DNA from 2 places in the Streptomyces sp. NPDC002779 genome. Region 2 is predicted to be linked to the other one. Evidence: riboswitches for the same ligand, from Rfam matches in the RefSeq annotation. Region 2 holds a riboswitch; the other holds the start of a gene.
The links. Region 2 has a riboswitch for cobalamin ahead of ACFYW5_RS31010 ((2Fe-2S) ferredoxin domain-containing protein). Riboswitches for the same ligand answer to the same signal wherever they lie in the genome.
Positions count from the first base shown of each region.

Region 1: linked by a shared signal. The riboswitch ahead of ACFYW5_RS26260 (energy-coupling factor ABC transporter permease) and the one ahead of ACFYW5_RS31010 ((2Fe-2S) ferredoxin domain-containing protein) in region 2 are both predicted to bind cobalamin.

Region 1 covers NZ_JBIAQC010000010.1:5,255-9,127, forward strand. Annotated here, with positions in the region: gene ACFYW5_RS26245 (energy-coupling factor ABC transporter ATP-binding protein) at 1-681, opposite strand, end outside; gene cbiQ (cobalt ECF transporter T component CbiQ) at 678-1,427, opposite strand; gene ACFYW5_RS26255 (energy-coupling factor ABC transporter substrate-binding protein) at 1,434-1,796, opposite strand; gene ACFYW5_RS26260 (energy-coupling factor ABC transporter permease) at 1,793-2,500, opposite strand; cobalamin riboswitch at 2,530-2,713, opposite strand; gene ACFYW5_RS26265 (hypothetical protein) at 2,825-3,034, opposite strand; gene ACFYW5_RS26270 (LysR family transcriptional regulator) at 3,130-3,873, opposite strand, start outside.
Region 2 covers NZ_JBIAQC010000014.1:103,144-107,016, reverse strand. Annotated here, with positions in the region: gene ACFYW5_RS31020 (FecCD family ABC transporter permease) at 1-518, opposite strand, end outside; gene ACFYW5_RS31015 (ABC transporter substrate-binding protein) at 524-1,513, opposite strand; gene ACFYW5_RS31010 ((2Fe-2S) ferredoxin domain-containing protein) at 1,569-1,910, opposite strand; cobalamin riboswitch at 2,020-2,219, opposite strand; gene ACFYW5_RS31005 (GNAT family N-acetyltransferase) at 2,226-2,762, shown strand; gene ACFYW5_RS31000 (ABC transporter substrate-binding protein) at 2,852-3,873, shown strand, end outside.

The DNA.
Region 1 (3,873 bases), on a different contig from region 2:
CAGCATCTCCGGCGCGGGCCCTGTGCGGACGCCCCCCGGAGTGAGCATCGCCGCGTCATCGGCCCAGCGCAGCGCGAGATCGACGTCATGGGTGGCCATGACCACCGTCGTACCGCTCGCCCGCAGCCGTTCCAGCGTGGCGAGCAGCCGTTCCTGCCCGTCCGGATCGAGCCCGGCGGTCGGCTCGTCGAGGATCAGCACCCGTGGCCGCATCGCCACCGCGCCCGCGATGGCCGTCCGCTTGCGCTGACCGTAGGAGAGCAGATGGGTCGGCCGATCGGCCAACGCCGTGATGTCCAGCGCCGCCAGCGCCTCCTCGACCCGCCCGCGCACCTCGGTGTCGGTGAGCCCGAGATTGAGCGGCCCGAAGGACACGTCCTGCCCGACGGACGCCGCGAACAGCTGATCGTCCGGATCCTGCACTACCAACTGCACGGTGGTCCGCAGCCGGGTCAGCCCCTTGCGGTCGTACGAGACCGGCTTCCCCTCGACGGTCAACCGGCCCGTGCGCGGCCGCAGTCCGCCGCTCAGCAGCCGCATCAGCGTGGTCTTGCCGCTGCCGTTGCGTCCGAGCAGGGCCAGCGCCCGCCCCTCGCACACCTCGAAGTCCAGCCCGTCGAGCACGACCGGCCCTTCCTCGTAGGCGTAGGACGCGCCCTGGAGGGCGACCAACTCGCTCATGACAGGGGGCCTTCCAGTACGAGGGTGAGGGCGGCCAGCGCGACGAGGAGCGCGCAGCTCGCGGCCGTGAAACGGGCGGAGACGCGGGCCTCGGGCACCAGTACGCGCAGCGTGCCGTCGTAGCCGCGTCCGGCGAGCCCGGACTGCAGCCGCACGGCCCGCTCGAAGGCCCGCACGAAGGCGGTGGCCCCGAGCCCGCCCAGGGACCGCCAGGTCGCGGCCCGCGTGGTGTGCCCGAGCCGCGCGGCCTGCGCCTCCCGGACCCGGCGCATCGAGTCCAGCAGCAGGAAACTCATCCGGTACGTCACCAGCGCCACGTCGACCACGGCCGCCGGTATCCCGGCCTTCACCAGCCGGGGCAGCAGATCCGACATCGGCGTGGTGAACGCGAACAGCAGCACGCCCAGGGAGGCCGCCGAGGTGCGCAGCAGCAACTCCCCGGCGCGCAGCGCACCGTCGTCGGCGAGGGAGACGAACCCCTGCGGCCCGCCCACCTGGACGAGCAGCGTGGCCGCACCGGTCACACAGAAACCCAGCGGCACCCGGTAGGCGCGCCACAGCTTCCGGCCCGGCACACCCGCCGGACCGAGCAGGACGATCAGGGACGTCACAAGGACCAGGGCGGCGCCCGGCCACGGCGGCAGGGAGATCGCGAGCACGGTCAGGCCGAGCCCGAGCACGGCCTTGTCCACGGGATGGCGCCGGCGCCAGCGACTGCTGTGCGCCGCCGCGTCGATCGGCAGCACCGGGGATCAGACCCCTTCGCGGTCGGACTCCCCGGCACCCCGCGCGCCCACGGCATCCCGTTCCAGCGCCCGCTGTTCACCCTGCTTGCGGCCGCGCCGCAGGCCGAAGTAGTAGCACAGGACGCCCGCGCCGAGCGCTGCCTGGAGGGCGAACAGCGCCGACTCGATCTCCCCGGAGGGAGGTTCGTACAGGGGCGAGAACCAGGGTTCGTAGTCCGGGTCGATCTCGGTGATGGCCGTCTCCGCCTCGGCGTCGGCGCCGGTGAAGGGCTCCTCTTTGTGGTCGCCGAGACCGAGGACGAGCGGCATCACCGCGAGCAGCGCCACGGCCAGCAGGAGCAGCAGGTTGATCTTCGTGTTGCGGCTCATCGGGCCACCGCCTCGCTCGACTCGGTCCGGGCCCGCTTGCCGTCGGTCAGGAGCACGCCGAGCCGGGTCAGTTCCCCCTTGCTGGACTGCACCAGCAGCCGCATCACGAGCACGGTGAGAAGTCCCTCGCTCACCGCGAGCGGGATCTGCGTGACGGCGAAGATGGAGCCGAACTTGCCGAGCGCGCCCAGGAACCCGCTGCTCGGGTCGGGGAACGCGAGCGCCAGCTGAACGCTGGTGACGCAGTAGGTGGACAGGTCGGCGACGAACGCGCCGCAGAACACGGCGCCCATCAGCGGCACGTCGTAGCGCCGTAGCAGCTTGTAGACGGCGTATCCGGCCCAGGGCCCGACGATCGCCATGGAGAAGACGTTGGCGCCGAGGGTGGTCAGGCCGCCGTGCGCGAGCAGCAGCGCCTGGAAGAGCAGGGTGATGGTGCCCAGGACCGCCATGATCGGCGGCCGGAAGAGGATGGCGCCCAGGCCGGTGCCGGTGGGGTGGGAGCAGCTTCCGGTCACGGAGGGCAGTTTGAGAGCGGACAGGACGAAGGTGAAGGCACCGGAGGCGCCGAGGAGCAGGGTGCTCTCCGGGTGTTCCCTGACCTCACGGGTGAGTGACCGGACTCCGTGGACGACGAACGGCGCGGACGCGACGCCCCAGGCGACGGCGTGCGCCGGAGGCAGAAATCCCTCGGCTATGTGCATGGCTCAGCAGACCCTCTCCAGCACCTCGTGGATGGTTGACGCGCCTTGGCCGGTCTCCTGGCTGACGGGTGACACCGCCCGTACTCCGCCTTCCCGGGTCCGAGGACCCAGTGGCTGCCCGCGAGGGCCGGAGCCGGACTTCCCGATCACAGTGGCGAGGGCCGCACCGGCATCACACCGGATTTCCCGTTCACCAAGGCGTGGTGACAGTAGTGCCTGATCAGGTCGGCTGACAAGCGCTCCCCAGGGGCGCAAGGACGGCGCACGCCCGCACACGCGCCGGGGCGCGCACCGGCGGCGCCCGGTTCCCGGGCGGGCGGGGGGTCAGTCCCAGCTGTAGCCGTCCCCGAAGTTGAGGGTGTGCTCCAGCACGTCCTCCAGCGGGTCGTTGATCTCGACGGTGTTGACCACGGTGACCACGGGCGCGTTGTTGGAGACATGCACGCCGGGGGCGTCGTGGGCGGCGGCGTCACCGGCGGCGGCGAGAACCGCGGCGGTCAGGGCGGCGGGGACGAGAGTGACGCGTACGCGCATGGCTGCTCTCCTTCGGCATCGGGGCCCACACCGTGTAAGAACCCGATCGGGAGGTACCGCGCACCCCCGCCTCGAAGTCAACCAGACCGGGCAATTCACCTGGAAGAGGCTGGCGTCCGGCGGTGCGGGCTCTCGCGGACCGGCCCGCTGACCGTCTCCAGCAGGTGGGTCACCAGTGGGTTCTCGTCGCCCTTCCGCCAGGCGACGGCGACGCGCGTGCGCGCGGTGCCGGGCCCGACCCCGCGGAAAGCGACGCCCTTCAGCCGCATACGGCGAATACCGGCCGGGGCGAGGGAGACCCCCAGACCGGTCTCGACGAGCGCGCACACGGTCTGCCACTCCACGGCGTGCTGAACGACATGAGGGGTGAAGCCCGCCGCGGTGCACAGGCCGGTGATCCGGTCGTGCAGAAGCGGTCCGGCCTCGCGGGGAAGCAGCACGAAGGGTGAGCCCGCCAACTGCGCCGGACGCACCGTGCGTTGGGCGGCCAGGGGGTGGGCGGACGGCAGCACGGCGACGAAGGGTTCGGTGAGCACCGTCCGGAACGCCAGCTCCGGGTCGGTGTCATCGGGCTCCCGCAGCAGGCCGATGTCGAGGCTCCCGTCGTGCAGGGCGGCGATCTGCGGGGTGGTGGTCATCTCGCGGATGTCCAGGTGCACGGCGGGGAACCGCTGCCGGAAGTCGCGGAGCAGGCGGGGCAGGACGGTCAGGGCGAGGGAGGCGGCGAAACCGATGCGCAGCCGGCCGGCCCGGCCCGCGCCGACGGCCCGGGCGGCGGCCAGTGCGTCCGCGAGGTCGCCGAGGGCGCGCCGGGCGGCCGGCAGCAGCTCGTGTCCGGC
Region 2 (3,873 bases):
CCGCAGAACGCCGCCAGCGGCAGCGAGAAGGCTCCGAACAGCGTGACGTTGAGGACGAGGACCAGGACCGCGCCGACGCTCGCGCCCGACGACACTCCCAGCAGCATCGGGTCGGCGAGCGGGTTGCGGACCAGTGCCTGCAACGCCATGCCCGCCACCGTCAGGCCGGCTCCCACCACCGCGCACAGCAGTACGCGGGGCAGCCGGACGTCGGTGACGATCGTCTCCCGTACCGGGGGCCACGTCTCATCGGCGAGGGCGGGGTGCAGGTGGTGGAGCAGGATGCCCCACACCTCGTCGGCCGGGATCGTGACCGAACCGGCCGCGATCCCGAACGTCGCCGCCACCGCCACCAAGGCGGCGAGCCCGGCCAGCACCAGGGAGTAAGGGAGCCTGCGGCGGCCGGTGACGGCCTGCGCGGTCCCGGTCCTGGCAGAGCCCTTGCCGACCGTGTCGGCGGTTACCGGCGTCCTGCCCGTTGCGACGGCGTCGGTGCCGGCGGCGGCCGGTTCGCTCACGCCGGTCACCGGAAGCGGTCCGGGTGGAGCTGACGGGCCAGCGACGCAACGGCCGCGGGCACCCGTACGCCCACGACGGTGGAGGACAGCGGCAGCACCGCGAACCGCCGGTTCTTGATGGCGGGCACGTCCTTCAGCGCCGGATTGGCGAGCAGGAACTCCTTCTTCTTCGCCACGCTCTGGTCGCCGTAGTCGTAGATGACGATGACCTCGGGCGCCCGCTCGGCCACCTGCTCGAACGACACGTCACCGAACGGCTTGTCGAGGTCGGCGAAGAGGTTGACGCCTCCGGCGCGCTCGATCATGTCGTTGCCGATGCCCGCGCCGCCCGCGGTGAAGGCGCTCTTGTCGCCGCTGTCGTAGACGAACAGCTTTACCGGCTCCGCTCCGTCGAGTTTGCTGTCCACCTCCTCCAGGGTGGTGTGCAGCCGTTCGATCTGCCGTTCTGCCCGCTCGGGGACGCCGAAGACCTTGGCGACCTCGCGGATCTCCTTGTCCATCGCGGTCATCGTCACCGGCCCGGCCGGGCATTCCTCGATGTTGAGGCGGGTGTTGATGCCGGCCTGGGTGAAGGCGTCACGGGAGCGGCCCTCCTTCTCGTCGAAGGTGGAGGCCCAGCCGCCGTAGACGAAGTCGGGCTCGGCGGCCAACAGCGTCTCGTACGACGGGTACTGCTCCGACAGCACCTTGACCTTGTCGTAGGCGGCCCGGTACTCGGGGAGGATCGCGTCGTCGAGGTAGCCCGTGCCGACCATCGACTTCTCCAGCCCGAGCGCCAGCATCACCTCGGTCGCGTGCTGGTTCAAGGACACCGCGCGCTGCGGCGGGCGCTGAAACGTCGTTGTCACCCCGCAGTTGGACACGGTGACCGGGAATCCCTTCACGGCCGGTCCGTCGGAGCCCCGGGCGTTGTCCTGGGCGTTTGCACCGCAACTGGTGATGAGCACAGCGGTGGCCGTGGCCAGCAAGGGGGACAGCAGACGTCTGCCCGTCATGGGGAAGGTCCTCTCGTACGGGTGCTACGGACGGTCGGCGCGCAGGCTGCCGGTCTCAGCGGGCCGCGCGGCGCCGGGGCGGGGTGAAGGCGTAGAGGTCGAGGATCTCGGGCCGGGCAGCGATGCCGAGGCCGCCCGCGCTCGCCCAGGCGGCGATGTCCTCGGTCGCGGCGGGGTCGTTGACCAGGCCCAGCCGGACCGGCCGCGCCCCGGCGGTCCGTCCGGCGGAGGAGGGCTGCACGACGATCACGTTGGCCTGATCGCACACATCCAGGCAGGCGGAGACGCGTACGGGAGCGACCTCGCCCAGGCGCGCGGTCTGCGCGGTGTGATCGACGCCGGTCACCTCGGGACTGCCGCAGCAGCAGTCCCGGCACACAACGACCCGGCACGGCACCGGAGTTACCGGTCTTGTACCGACTGCGCCCACTGGGCTGCCGTACGCCTCCTCGGCCGGCCTCACGGGCATGCCGAACCACCCTCCTCCGGGGAAATCCGCCCCGGGTTCGTCGAGGAGGCGACCGCGTGAGTCTCCTGGCTCTCGGGTCGAAGCGCGTCCCGGCCTTCCCACCCGGCTTGGGGCAGTGGCCTGTTCGGGACTGGCTCGCCGATCACAGTGGCGGGACCGCGCCGGATTCACACCGGCTTCCTCGTCCGCCGTCGCCTTGTCGCCGGACATCATCGCACAGGGCTACCTGCATATGATGCGCAGATGCAGAACTATCGCATCAGGGCCGCCATGGCCGCCGACCTCGACGAGGCGCGGGCGGTGATGCTCGACACCGTCTACCGCGACTTCGGCACCGGCTACGTGCCGCGCTGGCACGCCGACATCATCGATCCGGGGTCGTTCTACGTCGCCCCGCCCCGGCACACCCTGCTGGTCGCCGTCGACGAGGAGGACGGGACGGTGGCCGCGACGGCCGCGCTCGACGCGCGGGGGCCGGTCCATCCGCCGAACCCGCGGTGGCTGGCCGAGCGGTACCCGTCGGGTGAGACCGCGCAGCTGCGGCGCGTGTACACGCGCCCGGAGCACCGGCGGCGCGGGCTGGCCCGGCAACTGGTGACAGAGCTGCTGGACTTCGCGCGGACGGACGGCGGTTACCGGTCCGTGTACCTGCACACCGACCCGCACTCCCCCGGCGCGATGGGTCTGTGGCGGACGCTGGGCAAGGCCGTCTGCGACGAGAGGGAGGACCTGCCCGGCGGCGGCAACGGCGTGGTGCACTTCGAGATCCCGCTTGCTTAAATGAAAATCATATTCATATGATGCTGGTCGTTGCCGGCCGACCGACCCGTAGGGGAACGTCCGCCCTATGGAAAGACAGAACGAGGACCATGAGATCTCCCCGCCGTCGACTCATAGCCGGCCTGCTGCTCGCCCCCGTGCTCTCCGGCTGCTTCGCCTCCACTGACGACGACTCGTCCTCGGACTCCTCCGGCTCGGGTGAGGCCGGGCGCCTGCGGGTGGCGTTCGCCTTCCAGCCGACGGAGAATTACTCGCCGTACGGCGGCCAGGACTCCTTCATCCTGTCCCGGCTCGGTGTGAGCGAAGGGCTGACCCGGCTGGACGCCAACGGCACCGCGGCCCCCGCGCTCGCCGAGTCGTGGAGCAGCCAACAGGGCGGAAAAAGCTGGGTGTTCACGCTGAGGGACGCCACCTTCCAGGACGGCAGTGAGGTCACCGCGAAGGCCGTCGCCTCCGCCCTCACCCACGCCGCCGCTGCCGACCCGGCGCCGACCGCGATCTCCGGCGTGAAGCTGACCGCCGAGGCCGTCGGGGAGGACCAGGTCAAGGTCGGCACGGGCGAGGCCGACCCGGTGCTGCCGCTGCGGCTGACCAACCCCAGCCTGGCGGTGTTCTCCCCCAAGGCGTACGGCAAGGACGGCGAGGTGAACCCGGCCGGCACCGCCACCGGCCCCTTCGAACTCACCCGGACCACCGGGGACACGGCAGCCGCCCTGGACCGCTACGACGACTACTGGGGCGGGCGCGCCCAGGCGTCCGGCATCGACGCGAAGTTCGTCTCGGACGGCACCGCCCGCGCCAACGCGCTGCGCACCGGGGACGTGGACATCGCCGAGGCTCTGCCCGTCGCGCAGGTCGCCTCCCTGGACGCGGACACCGTCCACGAGATCAACACCGCGCGGAACACCAGCCTGTACCTCAACACCCAGCGAGGTGCCTTCGAGGACGCGGGGCTGCGGGCCGCCGCGCGCGAGGCGATCGACACCTCCGCCGTCGCCAAGGGCGTGTACGAGGGGCACGCCGAGCCCGCCCAGGGCATCTACGGCCCCGCCCTGACCTGGACCGCGGGCAAGAGGACCGAGCCGACCGGCCGGGCCGAGGCCACCGACCC